Regions from separate parts of the Arthrobacter sp. TMP15 genome, predicted to be linked through region 2. Evidence: riboswitches for the same ligand, from Rfam matches in the RefSeq annotation. Region 2 holds a riboswitch; each other region holds the start of a gene.
What was found. A riboswitch is a leader RNA that binds a small molecule or an ion and turns the genes downstream of it on or off. The one in region 2 is predicted to bind cyclic di-AMP.
Positions count from the first base shown of each region.

Region 1 (4,712 bases), 340 kb from region 2:
GCCTGTTCGCCCGCGCGGGCATCCGCCGCGAACAGGTGGATGCAGACGTCGCTGCCTTGAACATTCTTGAACTTCCCCCAGCGCGCGGCTGTACCTATGTACTGGGTGCGCAGGACTTTGCCTGGGCGTTGACGCTGGGCCAAGGGGCAGCAGAGGCGACGCTGAAGGTCTTGGACAAGCTCGCCGTCGCACGCGCGGAAGTCCACGCGCTGGAGAGGCAAACCCTCCGGTTGCTACAGAACGCCGGTGGTCCGCTGGAGCCCCAGCAACTCAAAGCGCAGCTCGGCGAAGCCGTGCGTAATTTGGGTGAACAGGGTAAGAAGAAGGGCGTCTCAACAACGCTGCCCACAGTGCTGGGACTGTTACAGGCTGACGGTCGAATCCGCCGGGTCCCTGTCAACGGGCGGCTTGACCAACAGCGCTATGCCTACGCAGGACTCCCCGGAACAAGTCCGGGCCAAGCTGCTGAAAAAATATCTGGGCTGGACCGGTGGGGCAACTTTGAAGCAGACCCAGTGGTTCACGGGCTTCACCGTTGCCCAGACTAAGGTTGCGCTCGCAGACGCCGGCGCTGAGGAAGCACATGGTCTGTGGATGGTGGCCGAAGATGTTGACGCCGCAGCTGATTTGCCGGTCCCGAAGCAGGAACAAATCCAGCTGCTGGCAGGGACCGAGGAATTGTTCCTGCTGCGCCGCAACGCAGCGGATAATTTTGCCCAAGAAGATCGCGGACTGAAACCGCTCCGCGCAACACTGGCCCTCCAAGCAGACCTAACCGATCATCCGATTGTGGACCGAGGGCGAATCATTGGTCTATGGCAGTATGATCCGGGCAAGGTATGATCCAGGCACGGAACGCATTGAGCACTGGCTCTTTGGCGCCCCTATACAAGTGGTACTGCGAAGAATCCAAGAGGTTGAGGCGTTCATTCGCGAAGATCTGGGCGATTTCCGTTCCTTCAGCCTCGACTCGCCCACCAGCAGACAAAAGCGGATTGACGCGCTCAACGCCGCGGAAGAGGGGTCCTCATGATGCAGAAGCTAACAGCGATTCTCACGGTCTCTGCCGTCCGCTTGCTGGGGGCAGGGTGTTCACCAGACCACCCTTGGCAACGTGACTCGCAGCCCTGCATGCCCCCGCCATTGTTCCTGAGCACGGACACGGCCAGCCCCGGCGATCCCGTCACCATCTCCGCAAATGATGCAACCTGTGATCCCCAATACGGCGAAGGTGCACAGGTGAAGGTTGAGGTTTTTGACAGCGTGGGGAACTTGGTTTGGGACCGTAAAGCTCCCATGAACGACGCCGGCGGGTTCACTTATCGCTTTGAAGTGCCGGATTCTGCCGTCCCCGGCACTTGGCTCGTTTCGGCAGCTCCGCATGATCTGGACTGGTGTGATGACACCGGGAAAAACAATCGAGTAGGCCTTGATCTGCGCAGTGAGACTATTCAGCGGGTTTCCTGCGCACTGCGAGCACTGGAGCTCGTGGTGACTCCCTGACACATTGGCATTCCCCGGCGCAGTGTTTTCGGCAGCGGAGCTACCGGTGTCCGCTGAAAAAGTCCTTCAACAGAGCTGCACACTCGTCCTCACGCACCCCCGGGAACACTTCAACCCAGTGATTTAGGCGACGTTCACGTAACACGTCGAAGACGGATCCTGCTGCGCCAGCTTTTTCATCCCAGGCACCAAAAACCACGCGCGGCACCCTCGCCAAGACAATCGCCCCGGCGCACATGGCGCACGGCTCCAAGGTGACCACCAAGGTGCAATCGGCCAGCCGCCACGACTCCAATTTCGCCGCAGCTTCACGGATTGCGAGCACCTCGGCATGAGCTGTGGGGTCTCCATGTGCTTCACGTTCGTTACGCCCCAAACCCAGGATTTCGCCGTCGGGCCCCAAGACGACAGCCCCTATCGGCACATCCGCTGTCTCCAAAGCCAGCCGTGCTTGGGCAAGGGCAAGGTCCATCCAACGGGCATGTAAAGCCGTGGTGGATATCTCGATTGGGTGAGGTTTCGCTGTGTTGGGCACGGCTCAATGGTAGCTTTTATTCATGCGCGTACTGGTTGCGGATCATCCGCTTATTGCCCACAAGTTGACGGTCCTTCGAGACAAGAACACTCCGTCACCCGTTTTTCGTCAGCTCACCGAGGAATTGGTGACCCTGCTGGCCTACGAAGCCACTCGGGGAGTGCGGGTGGAGCCGGTCAATATTGAGACGCCTGTAACCTCCACAGTTGGCATTGGTTTGGCCAAGCCAACGCCCCTTGTTGTACCAATTCTGCGTGCCGGTCTTGGCATGCTTGAGGGCATGACCCGTCTGCTGCCCACAGCCGAAGTGGGCTTCTTGGGCATGGCGCGCAATGAGGAAACACTCGAGGCCATCACGTACGCCGAACGCCTCCCCGAAGACCTCACCGGTCGTCAGGTCTACGTTCTTGATCCGATGTTGGCCACCGGCGGCACCCTGATCGAGGCGTTCAAGTTCCTCTTTGACCGTGGAGCTGCGGACATCACCTGCATCTGCTTGCTCGCCGCACCCGAAGGACTGGCTAAGTTGGAAGCCGCCCATGGTGGTCGCGACAACGTCCACGTAGTTTTGGCTTCGATTGACGAAGGCCTTGACGAAAATTCATACATTGTGCCCGGTCTTGGCGACGCCGGTGACCGTCTCTACGGAGTCGTGGATTAGTCCACATTCCTGCTCCGGATGAAAAAAGCCGCCGGTTGCGGTTTCGGCCACCGCGCGCGCGGTGGCCGAAACCGCAACCGGCGGCTTTTTTCGTGTGGGGGTCTGGAAACGACTGAAGCCTAGTACCAGCCCACTGCGTTTGAGTGTCCCCATGCGGCACACGGGGACCCATAGCGCGCTTGGATGTAGCCAAGTCCCCAACGGATCTGGGTTTGGTAGTTACTGGCCCAGTCGCTGCCGGTGCTGTCCATTTTATTTGCCGGCAACGACTGTGCGATGCCGTAGGCGCCACTGGAAGCGTTTTCCGCGGATGTCAGCCAACTTGATTCGCGTTCCCAGAGTTGGGTCAGGCAGCTCATCTGATCGGCACCCCAGCCAAAGGAGCCCAGCTGACCTGAAGCGTAAGACTGGGCGGCTGCGGGGTCATCCACCGGAGCAGGAGCCGCTGTTGGCGAGGCCGCCGGCTCCTTCTCCGCCTTCCCTGTTGCCTCTGTCTTAACGTCATTGGCTTGGGCCTTAAGCGCGGCTCCGGATGGCGTTGCGGAAGTGCTTGAGCTGATGTTCAGGTCTGAGAAACTGATGGCTGCATCCAGCGGGGCAGAAACCGATGGTGCTGGCGTGGAGTTGCTTGCTGATGAAACTACACCGGCCAGGTTCTGTCCACCAGGCGTTGCTGCTCCCACTTGTTGGGCGACGGCGCCACCGGCCAAGACCGCGCCAAGAACAGCCACAGCAGCCATGTATTTGGCTGTGGCGCTCACCGCGGAAACCGCGGAAACTGGGCGCTTTGATTCGGCGCGGCGACGGCCGCGCTGCGGTGCAGCAGACATGTTGGAGCCTCTCTACGCCTGCGAGGTGAGCTGTCGGGAACGGACTAGAGAATCCGGCCGCGCAGTGCCCAGACGCAAATTTTCAATGCTGCTAGCACCGCGCTGGCTTAACCCCAAGGGCTGCCATATGGGTAAGGGCCCGAAAAAATTGGGTTCCCCGTCTCTGCCATTGATTAGTGGAGGGAAATGGGCGGCGGCAGAGCTCGGCGAACCGTCCATCAGTGCCAAGAGCCAAAGTCGGCTCGGCGGGCACTTTAGTGAGCGTAACGGAAACGAGACGCTAGTGTCACATTTTGGTAACGACCATTGTATTAGGGTGAGCAATTCGTCATTTACTTAGCAATGCTAACGATCTATGCTTAAGGCAGGTATTACTTACCCTTTTCTTTAGGCAGTTGAACATCAATGACAGGACCAATCACAACAAGATCGACAACAAAAAGTTTGCCCCCGGGCGCTGATGTGCCCAGTATCTCGGGGGAAGCGGGGATGCCCGGGTACGCGCCATATGAATGGCGGGGCATCGGCGCAGGGCCGCTGGCTGCCGAACTGCGGATCGCCGTCATGCGGACCTCAAGGCGATTGCGGGCGGAGGCAGCCTCGGAGGAAATTAGCCCCGGACAGTACTCGGTTCTCGCCGCAGTCATGGGTGGCGCCCAGACGGTGGGACAGCTTGCCGCTGCGGAGCAGATTCAGGCCCCTTCGATGACGCGGATCGTCAATGCGTTAACCGCGGCCGAATTTGTGAGCCGACAAGAAAATCCGTTGGACAAGCGGCAAGTGTTGGTGAAGATCACTGATTCAGGTTCCACGGCCTTGCTACGTGCACGCTCCAAGCGGACGGCCTGGTTGGCTCAGCGAGTAGCTGCCCTGACCGCCCAGGAACGACAGACATTGCATGAGGCGGCACTGATTCTTCAGGAGATGAGCGCATAGATGAGTTCGATGTTTCGAGCGCTCAAAGTTTTCAATTACCGGCTCTGGGTCACGGGTGCACTTGTTTCCAACATTGGAACGTGGATGCAGCGCGTGGCCCAGGACTGGTTGGTGCTGACGATTCTGACCAATAACTCTGGAACTGCCGCAGGGATCACAACCGGTCTTCAGTTCCTTCCCATCGTCTTTTTAGGCCCCTATGCGGGGCTGCTGGGTGACAGGGTCAACAAACGTAAGCTGCTGCTGA
Region 1 covers NZ_CP154262.1:379,946-384,657, forward strand. Annotated here, with positions in the region: partial or broken gene AAFM46_RS01700 (crosslink repair DNA glycosylase YcaQ family protein) at 36-843, shown strand; gene AAFM46_RS01705 (hypothetical protein) at 824-1,033, shown strand; gene AAFM46_RS01710 (hypothetical protein) at 1,030-1,503, shown strand; gene tadA (tRNA adenosine(34) deaminase TadA) at 1,544-2,038, opposite strand; gene upp (uracil phosphoribosyltransferase) at 2,061-2,699, shown strand; gene AAFM46_RS01725 (transglycosylase) at 2,819-3,529, opposite strand; cyclic di-AMP (ydaO/yuaA leader) riboswitch at 3,533-3,732, opposite strand; gene AAFM46_RS01730 (MarR family transcriptional regulator) at 3,935-4,465, shown strand; gene AAFM46_RS01735 (MFS transporter) at 4,466-4,712, shown strand, end outside.
Region 1: another riboswitch for cyclic di-AMP. It lies ahead of AAFM46_RS01725 (transglycosylase); the one in region 2 lies ahead of AAFM46_RS03170 (M23 family metallopeptidase).

Region 2 (4,712 bases):
TTGTAGTTACGGTCGGAGCAGCTGCTGGTGCAACTTCCGCGGCCGGAGCAACATTTTTTGCTGGTGTTGCAACAACCTCGTTGCTCTGTGCCTCTACAACTGCCGGCGCTTCAACAACAGGAGCCGGGGTGGAGGTGATGGCGGGAGTGGCGAATGAAATCTTCACCGTTGATGCTGCCGTGATAGCGGAAGCGAGTTCCGTGTTCAAGGACAACGTCGTAGCACCGTCAGAAGCACGCTCCACAGTGGGAGTTGCCGCGTTTGCTGCGATGCCGGATGTCAATACCAGACCAGAAGCTGCTGCGATTACGGCGGCCTGACGGCCAACTCCGCCGACGTTGGAGCTGACGGCTTTCGTAAGGCTGGAGATCGAGCTGGTCTTAACAACCTCGGCGCGGTGGCGCCCGAGGGCAGTGTTTGAAGCCAAGAAGGATTCCTCTCCCAAAGCCTGCGAGGTAAGCTGTCGGATTCGGATGGGAGTCACCCGGCCGCTCCACGTTCACACATCTAAAGAATCATTTCTTTATTTGTGACTAAACGCTTCGCGGCTTCACCCCTAGGACTTTTGCTTGACGCGAAGTCCGATTATTGGTTCCCCCGCCCCTGCCAGACGATTGATACGAACGGACCATGAGTAGTGGCAGAGCTAGGCAATCGACTCACGGACGCTGACTTGATTCGAAGTCGGCGCGATTACGACGGTACAACAGATTTTTCCCAATGTCACGTTCAGGTCACGGTCTTGTGACTAAAACGTAACTAAATGCCCCCTGTGGAGGAATTAAAGCCAGCCCATGGGGTCAACTGGTTCGTCATTGATGATTACTTCAAAGTGCAAATGGGGCCCTGTAGAGGCGCCCGTGGAGCCGCTGAAGCCCACAAGCTCTCCGCGCTCAACATGCTGGCCAACCTTCACGGCATTGGCGCTCATGTGGTTGTAGGACGTTGAAAGTCCATTGCCGTGATCCACCACTACGCGGTTGCCGCCACCATACTGATGCCAACCCGAGAACGTCACGGTGCCGCCGGCCGCTGCAAGAACTTCATTCCCGCTGGCTATGGCAAAGTCTTGGCCCGTGTGCTGTTCACCCATCTGCCCGGTGATGGGACTGATGCGCCCACCGAAGGGCGAGCTTGTCACCAGGTTCTTCAGTGGTGCGCCAAGAGTTCCCTTGGCTGCCTGCGGGGTGACATTGGAGGCGTTTACCTTCAGGGTCTCCTTGAGCATGCCATCAGGATTCAGGGCACTGGCAACCTCGGGTGAGGCAAACGTGATGGGGATTTCCGCACCCGCCGTGACAGCGGTCTCCACTGATACTGCGGAAGAGGCAACAGTATCAATCTGGTGGGCGTCAAGGGCCTGAGCGGAAGGCAGAGTGACAGCCAAGACTAGGCCGGTGGCAGCCATGGCCATGCCAACTCTTTGGCCAGTTCCACTTGCCGCATGAACACGCAGCAGGTGGGCGACCGAAATATTTGAGGGCGAACTTAAACGCTCTGCAGCAATTGCTTCGCGGCGGGTTCCCGGTGTGGAAACAAGCTCGTGAGTTACCGACGGTGACGCGCGACGACGTCCCCGCTGTTTAACTTCTGACACTAAAGACCTCTCTGTAAAACACCTGCGAAGTTAGCTGTCGGATTCGGATCAGAGAGTAAATCTTTTGATCCGGCCCATGCTCTTGGCACACTTTCATGCCTGGCACTCTCTAAAGAGATTGGGCCAGAATGGTGTGCTGCTTTCGAATGTGGGCTTCACCCCAAGGCAGACTGGGTTGTCTGCCGAATGTGGTTCCCCCGCCCCTGCCACAGTGATTGCCGCCCATTGTGCGAAGGCAAGGTTCGGTGTCGCACAATGGTAACGCTTTGATTACGGCGTTGAAATAATACTATACGGTACGACCGGCAAACGTAACAATTTCGTTACCTAGCTTGTCAATAATTTTTACTCAGACCATGGAACTCTAGCTCATTGCAACGAAGACGTGTGAAGCAACTTCAGGCGGCAGTTCCAGGGCTCCCTCAATACCAGGGACGCGGACGGAGACGTATTCCCCCACCTGGGCCAATGAAATTCGCGCTCCGGGACGCAAGCCGCCTTCATCGAGCTGAAGCAACAGCTCCGGCTCAACCTGGATGCGTTCAGAAAGTCTGTGGATCACAACCTGCTGTCCGGGGGAATACGTTGACATGGCCTCTACGAGGGTGACGAGCCCGGCTGCAAATTGCGGCGCAACTTCACCACCCAGCTCCTCTAACCCCGGAATCGGATTTCCGTAGGGTGACTCATTGGGACGGCCAAGTAAGTCAAACAGTCGCTGCTCAACCCTTTCGCTCATCACGTGTTCCCAGCGGCAAGCCTCCTCATGGACGTAAGCCCAATCAAGACCAATCACATCAGCAAGGAGCCTTTCAGCCAGCCGGTGCTTGCGCATCACGCGGGTAGCCTTGTCCCGACCGACAGGTGTGAGCTCTAAATGCCTATCCCCAGAGACTACAACCAAGCCGTCGCGCTCCATACGGCCAATGGTTTGTGAGACGGTGGGGCCCGAATGGTGAAGACGTTCGGCAATGCGTGCCCGCAGTGCCACGATGTTCTCTTCCTCCAGCTCAAGGATGGTCCGCAAATACATTTCGGTCGTGTCAATCAGATCAGCCACGTCAGCATCCTCCTGTTATAGGGCGAGTTTGGAGCAAGGACTTTTATCTCTACGTTAGCCTGATTGCAGCGATCCCGAGAATCCATGTATTTGATTATGGACCCGAGTGCGGGGCTAAGAATATTTCGTTGCAACAGGTCATTTTTCCGCTGAGCCCGGTTCTACGGCAGAATTGGCAAGGACCCCTTGGCACCGACATACCTTCCATCGAATATTTTTGGAGTAACTCGTGAGCGAATCAACGCCCCTCACCATTCCCGCCAACCTGCTTCCGGCTGATGGCCGTTTTGGCGCCGGCCCCTCAAAGGTCCGCCCCGAGCAGGTTGCGGCCCTCTCCGAAGCGGGTTCCGCGCTGCTGGGCACCTCCCACCGGCAGGCGCCTGTGAAGAACCTTGTTGGCGATGTCCGCAACGGTTTAAAGCAGTTCTTTGGTGCCCCGGATGACTACGAGGTGATTCTTGGCGTTGGCGGATCCACAGCGTTCTGGGATGTTGCAGCGTTTGGTCTGGTGGAGGAGAAGGCTCAGCACCTTTCTTTCGGTGAGTTCGGCTCCAAGTTTGCCTCCGCCACCAACAATGCCCCGTTCCTGGCGGCTTCCTCCATCCTCAAGGCCGAGCCCGGAACACGCCCGGTCTCAGTTGCCGAAGCCGGCGTGGACACCTATGCGTGGCCTCAGAACGAAACCTCCACAGGTGTTGCCGCTCCCGTGCAGCGCGTTGCTGGCGCGGATGACGGCGCTTTGGTCCTGATTGATGCAACCTCTGCTGCTGGCGGTCTAGCCGTTGATGTGCGTGAGAGTGATGTTTACTACTTCGCACCGCAAAAGAACTTTGCCTCCGACGGCGGCCTGTGGCTTGGGCTGTTCTCTCCGGCAGCTCTGGAACGGGCAGCACGTATTGGCGCTTCCACCCGGTGGGTTCCTGACTTCTTGAATTTGAACACGGCCATTGATAACTCATTGAAGAACCAGACCTACAACACCCCTGCACTCTCCACCCTTGTCACCTTGAACAACCAGGTGCAGTGGCTGAACGCCAACGGCGGCCTTGACTTTGCTTCAGCACGCACTGCTGATTCGGCCGGACGTTTGTACTCCTGGGCAGCAGCTTCTGCGGTAGCCACGCCGTTTGTGACCAACCCGGAAGACCGCTCCAACGTCATTGTCACTATCGACTTTGACGAGTCCGTGGACGCCGCAGCCGTGGCCAAGGTATTGCGTGCCAACGGGATCGTTGACACTGAGCCGTACCGCAAGCTGGGTCGCAACCAACTCCGCATCGCCACGTTCGTTGCCATCGATCCGGACGATGTCACAGCGTTGACGAAGTGTATTGACTACGTGATCGAGAATATCTAAAAAGTTCACCCGTGCCATAAAAAAGGGGCTCCTTCCAGTGCCTGGAAGAAGCCCCTTTTTTTCGATCACGGCCTATGCCGGAGAAGATGCTTAGTCGGAGTCTACGGCGTCATCATCGGTTACGAACGCTGACGGGTCACCCTCGGCATCGTCGTTAAGCTCCTGCACCGACTCAGCGTCCCCTTCGGGAACCGTCCCGCCGGCAAGCCGTTCAGCAATAGCGTGAGAAGAGCCAGCATCAGCGCTTTCCTGGTCCTCCGGGCGCACCCGCTCAGACCAAGGCACCCAGGCAGGGGCCAGCACGGCATCGCCTGTGGGTAAGAGCCCCACTTCATTGACAGTGGCGGCTTTACTGCGCGAGATCCTCGTCAGCGTGGCAAACCACACCCAGCCCCGGTACCCGGGCTTGAGGGACTCAAACAGGTGCGTCACACACCGCACACCTTCGCTGCGAACACCCACATGTACACCAATCTCGTCGGCACCAGCAATGTCCTGTGCAGCAGTTCGGGCAGCGCGTTCCTCGGCAGCCAGGAAAGCATCAGGCTTCCCAAGACGCCACAGAGGAACGCCGTATAGGCTCTCAGAGTTGGTTTTTGGAGCCGAAGAGAGGGCTGGTTCGCTGGGAAATTCGGTCATGGAGGGCACCGCTATGCGTCGAAGTTGTCGGCAACCTTGCGCAGCGCTGCAGCAATCTT
Region 2 covers NZ_CP154262.1:716,829-721,540, reverse strand. Annotated here, with positions in the region: gene AAFM46_RS03175 (NlpC/P60 family protein) at 1-427, opposite strand, end outside; cyclic di-AMP (ydaO/yuaA leader) riboswitch at 432-630, opposite strand; gene AAFM46_RS03170 (M23 family metallopeptidase) at 782-1,597, opposite strand; cyclic di-AMP (ydaO/yuaA leader) riboswitch at 1,600-1,855, opposite strand; gene AAFM46_RS03165 (metal-dependent transcriptional regulator) at 1,962-2,657, opposite strand; gene serC (phosphoserine transaminase) at 2,887-4,014, shown strand; gene AAFM46_RS03155 (DUF3027 domain-containing protein) at 4,105-4,653, opposite strand; gene AAFM46_RS03150 (cold shock domain-containing protein) at 4,665-4,712, opposite strand, start outside.

Region 3 (4,712 bases), 190 kb from region 2:
GGCCGGTAGTACGTCCTCCCAAGGGCAGTGCCTGTGGTGTGGTGTGGTGTTGTTCGGTGGTCAGTAGCATTGTTCCCATGTCTTCCATGATCCCGGTCTTGGAGCTGCCGCAGTAGGGGGCATAGACTTGTTAGGCTACAAGCCTGACTTGTATCACAAGCGTTCTTTTTGAAGGAGAATCCTCAATGCTCAGTCCTCGGATACCGGAGCTCTCCGCTTTGGAAATGCTCGCTTCAGTTGATGAGCTAGGATCTCTCTCTGCTGCTGGGAAACACTTAGGGCTTTCTCAGCAGGCCGTCTCCTCTCGGATGCGTTCCTTGGAGTCCCAGATCGGGTCGGCGCTGTTGACCCGGACCCCGAGGGGATCCACCCTCACAGAGGCCGGTGTTCTAGTCGCGGGGTGGGCTGCGGAGGTCCTTGCCGCCGCGGAGCGGCTCGATGCTGGGATAGCCTCGCTCCGATCCGACGCCGCTCGTCAGCTGAAGATCGCAGCCAGTCAGACAATCGCTGAACATCTTGTGCCGCTCTGGCTGGTTGCACTGCGCCGGCAGCAGGAGAGTCTGGGGCTCACTCCCACGGTCGTGGAATTGACGGTGGGCAACAGTGAATCCACCGTGGCTATGGTCCGCACCGGACATGCGAGCCTCGGTTTCATCGAAAGCCCCCACCTTCCCCCGGGCCTGAGCGCCGCCGCGGTACAAGACGACGAGATGGTCTTGGTTGTCGCGCCGGAGCATCCTTGGGCGAGGCGACGGACACCCGTCACAACAAGGGAACTGGCAGCAACAGCACTGGTGACCAGGGAACACGGCAGCGGCACCCGAGATGTGCTTGAGCACCTGCTCACGACCGCCGGAGCCGAGACTCTAGCGGAACCGTTGGTGGAACTATCAACAACAGCGGCCGTCCGCTCCGCTATTGCCGCTGGCACAGCCCCCGGTGTGCTCAGTGCACTGGCCGTCCGTGACGACCTTGCCCTGCACCGGCTCGTCGTCGTCCCCGTCCGCGGTCTGCCCCTACGCCGGACACTGACTGCTCTCTGGCAGGCCGGCGGCTCACCTCCTCTAGGGCCGGCCAGAGATCTGACAGCCATCGCCGCCAGTGTTTTACCAATATCCGGCACCCGCCGGAAGGTATGAGACCCGGCGGCTTCGGAGCAAAGAGCGTGATCAAAACGTCCCCCGCCCGATGGTCGCAGAAAAGTAGGAAGCGCTGTCTAAAGCAGTCGATTTCGAGTCTTACTTGGCACAGGTGCGGACCTCACCGATCCGCACCTTTCTGCCAGCAGCCACAGCACGATTTGCCGCTAACCGTCAGAAGAACCTGGCCGAAACCAAGGGTGCCGTGGTCCCCGCCGTCTCAGAAGTACTTTTTGTCCGCGTCCACAACGCCAGCAGGTTCCAGATGGCCGCCGTTTTAGTGGATGCGTGTTAGTTAGCCAGTATTGGTGTTGGGGCCTTGAAGGTAGGCCATTAAACGGGGCCAAAATGGAATCATGTGGCTGCCACAAGGGCCGCCTGACGTGGGGTGTGACTGGCAGGTTGCATTGATTCTCAGCCATCCAGTACGGCATTACTGGTGCGGGGGTAAGGTTAGTTTTTCCTTATCGGCGGCCGGTACCTGAGTTGGCCATTATTTTATCGAACCGCAAGAGGCGACAGTATGCACTGCCTTGGCTCGGACCGTGGAGAAACTGACGATGGCAATGGTGCCCACAATTAATAGGTAACGAAGTTATAACTTTTGGCTCGATGTCCGCTAAGCTAATAAAAATACATACCCCAGAAGGGTATGTTCGTGTGCCGCTTCGCCAAACCCCGTCGGCGGACCGCGACTATTCAGCTTCTTGACGGGGGCGGAGGAACCACCATCGGCGCCATAGTGCGCCTTGGGGTGAAGCCCACCTGACACATCATGGATCTCACATGCGTGTGTTGGGCGGGCCGGGCAGGCACCTCGCCCGAATCCGACAGCTAACTTCGCCGGCGTCGAGAGGATTGCCATTTTGTCTGCCGCACCCCAGCATGGCCGCCGTAGAGCCACGTCCACCAAATCTTCGCCCTCATTGCCGGGGCGCCATTGGGCCCCCGGAATCGAGTCGAGATTCAGAGGCGGCGTAGGCCGCAAGCAGATAGGTGTCGTCTTAGTAGCCGGAGCCATTGCCCTGACTGCTTTGCCGGTGGCCCATGCCGAATCCCACCGCTTGGCACCGGCGGTCACCGCAGGGGCTCCTGCGGCTGCGAATACGTCGCAGCAGGCAGTGATTGCCGACAAGGATGTTGTGGTGACTTTTGCCAGGCCCTTGGTGTCAAGCAAGCCTGCACCTCCGGTCTCGCTCGCTGATACGGTAAAGCCGGCCGCTACAGATCAGTCCGCGCTGTTGGGCGCTGCTGCGCCACAAGCCCCGGCTGAACAACCGGCCGCCGGGCTGCGCGCGCCTCTGGCCGTTTTGACGGTGACCTCTCCATTTGGATACCGCACCAATCCGTTGACAGGCGCGGCGGCGGAAATGCATACGGGTATTGACTTTGGTGCTGCATGCGGAACTGCGGTGTTCGCCGCTGGTGCTGGCACGGTGACGGAGGCGGGCTGGAGCCAGTACGGTGGCGGCAACCGCATTGTTGTTGACCATGGTGGCGGTATTCAGAGCACGTACAACCACTTAAATAGCATCGCTGTCAGCGTTGGCCAGACGGTCGGTGCTGGTGCGCAGATTGCCGGCGTCGGAACAACAGGGAATTCCACCGGCTGCCACCTGCATTACGAAGTAATGGAAAATGGCCAAACTGTCAATCCTGCCCCGTACCTCTAGCCAACTCCACGGCGCCAAACGCCGGTGAGGCCGACTGCCACCAGGCAGCCGGCCTCTCTGGTCATCCGTCAGCGTTTCTTGGGAGTGGCCCGTCCGGCAAGAACGGCTCCGAGGATCATGAGGACTGCGGCGGTGGGATAGCCGATGAAGAGGTCTTGGATGCCGGGTGGGCCCCCAGTGATGGCGACGTGGGCGATCCAGTGGGAGAGTCCCACCAGGATCCCGACGGCTATGATGAGTTGTCCCATTCGGACCAAAAAGCGGTGGTGCCGATAGTCCTTCGCAGCGTCGCTGCCAGGGAGGTTCTTAGTCATGGCGTGTGTCTCCTTAGAGGTGTGGTGGGGTCAGCCGTTGGTGCCGCCGGAGCAGGCAGCCCCGGGCTCGGGTGTTTGTGGGCCCATGGCGTACGCCTTGATGAAGATGGGCAGGCGGGTATCCTCGCTGTTCGGGACGCTGAGTTGGATGCCCCACGCGGAGGCGGTGACAGCGGAGGTCTGCTCCGGGTTGGGGCTGAGCAGGACATAAGGCTTGTTCTTAACCAGTGTTGTCAGCGTCCCCAAATCCGCTGGGGAAAGCCCGGGTTTGTAGGTGATCCACACTGCACCGTGTTCAAGGGAGTGGACAGCCCGCTCTTCATTGACAGGTTCCGGGTATATGCCACAGTTCGTCCAGGTCGCCGAGTGGTCACCGCCGACACCAGGGACCTGCGGGTAGCCCACCTGAGTTTGGACGTGGTTGCGGGTCAGGTTCGAGTAGGTCTCGACGCCGGCAATGGGCTTCTTGGCAGCCTCCTGCGTGGCACTTCGGGTCTGAACTGAGCCGGTGATGACGAACGTGACGATGGTGATGACAGCGATGACCAGCAGGCCAAAGCCGCCGTAGACGAACATGTTCCGCTTACGTTGCTTGCTCCGGTGCGCGGCCAACACGGCGTTGACTTTTATCTGGCGCTCGGCCTGACGGTCACTGGCATCACTCATGGGGGGATCCCGGGGTTGAAGGCTTCACAGCGTCGTTGGGGGAACTGGTGGGCTCCGCTGGATTTACGGTTGAGGAATTGACGCTGGAGCGTGGCTTGCGGCGCGCAGCGAGGAACCAAGCAGCCCCGGCCAGTAAGAGCAGGCCTGAGACCCAGGTGTTGACTCGTAGTCCCAGGATGGTGTTGGCATAGTCGGAGCGCAGCAGTTCGAAGATGAACCGTCCGGATGTGTAGAAAACAACGTAGAGCGCAAACACGGATCCGGCACCGAGACGGAATTTTTTGTCAAGGATCAGCAGTACTGCGGCGGCGGCTAGGCACCACAGGGATTCGTAGAGAAATGTTGGTTGGAAGTAGCCGAGCACCACGGGTGTCCCGGCATTGTCGAGGACCGCGCGGCCGGTGGTGAAGTCCATCTGGTGGATCTGCAGTTTCCACGGTGCCGTGGACGGGTCGCCGTAAAGTTCGTTGTTGAACCAATTCCCCCACCGACCTAGGCCTTGGGCGATCAGCAGACCAGGAGCGGCAGCGTCTATCAGGGTGGTGAACGGGACATTGTGGCGGCGGCAGCCAATATAGGCACCGAGCAGGCCCAAGGCGACGGCGCCCCAGATACCCAGGCCTCCGTCCCAAATTTTCAGAGCGTTCCAAGGGTTTTTCCCGGGCACGAAATACAGTTCGGGGTCCGTGATGACGTGGTAGAGGCGTCCGCCGACGATGCCGAAGGGGACCGCCCACATCGTAATGTCCAGGATCACCCCCGGTGTTCCGCCCCGGGCGGTCAATCGCCGTCCGGCGAGCCAGACGGCAATGATGATTCCTGCCAGGATGCACAGGGCATAGAAGCGGATGGTTAGCGGTCCGAGTTGGAAAGCCGCCACGGTGGGGGACGGAAGGAACGCGGTGGTCAGTGTTGTGGGA
Region 3 covers NZ_CP154262.1:523,191-527,902, forward strand. Annotated here, with positions in the region: gene AAFM46_RS02320 (TDT family transporter) at 1-88, opposite strand, end outside; gene AAFM46_RS02325 (LysR family transcriptional regulator) at 186-1,139, shown strand; gene AAFM46_RS02330 (hypothetical protein) at 1,243-1,434, shown strand; cyclic di-AMP (ydaO/yuaA leader) riboswitch at 1,799-2,000, shown strand; gene AAFM46_RS02335 (M23 family metallopeptidase) at 2,006-2,812, shown strand; gene AAFM46_RS02340 (hypothetical protein) at 2,881-3,126, opposite strand; gene AAFM46_RS02345 (DUF3105 domain-containing protein) at 3,157-3,792, opposite strand; gene lgt (prolipoprotein diacylglyceryl transferase) at 3,785-4,712, opposite strand, start outside.
Region 3: another riboswitch for cyclic di-AMP. It lies ahead of AAFM46_RS02335 (M23 family metallopeptidase); the one in region 2 lies ahead of AAFM46_RS03170 (M23 family metallopeptidase).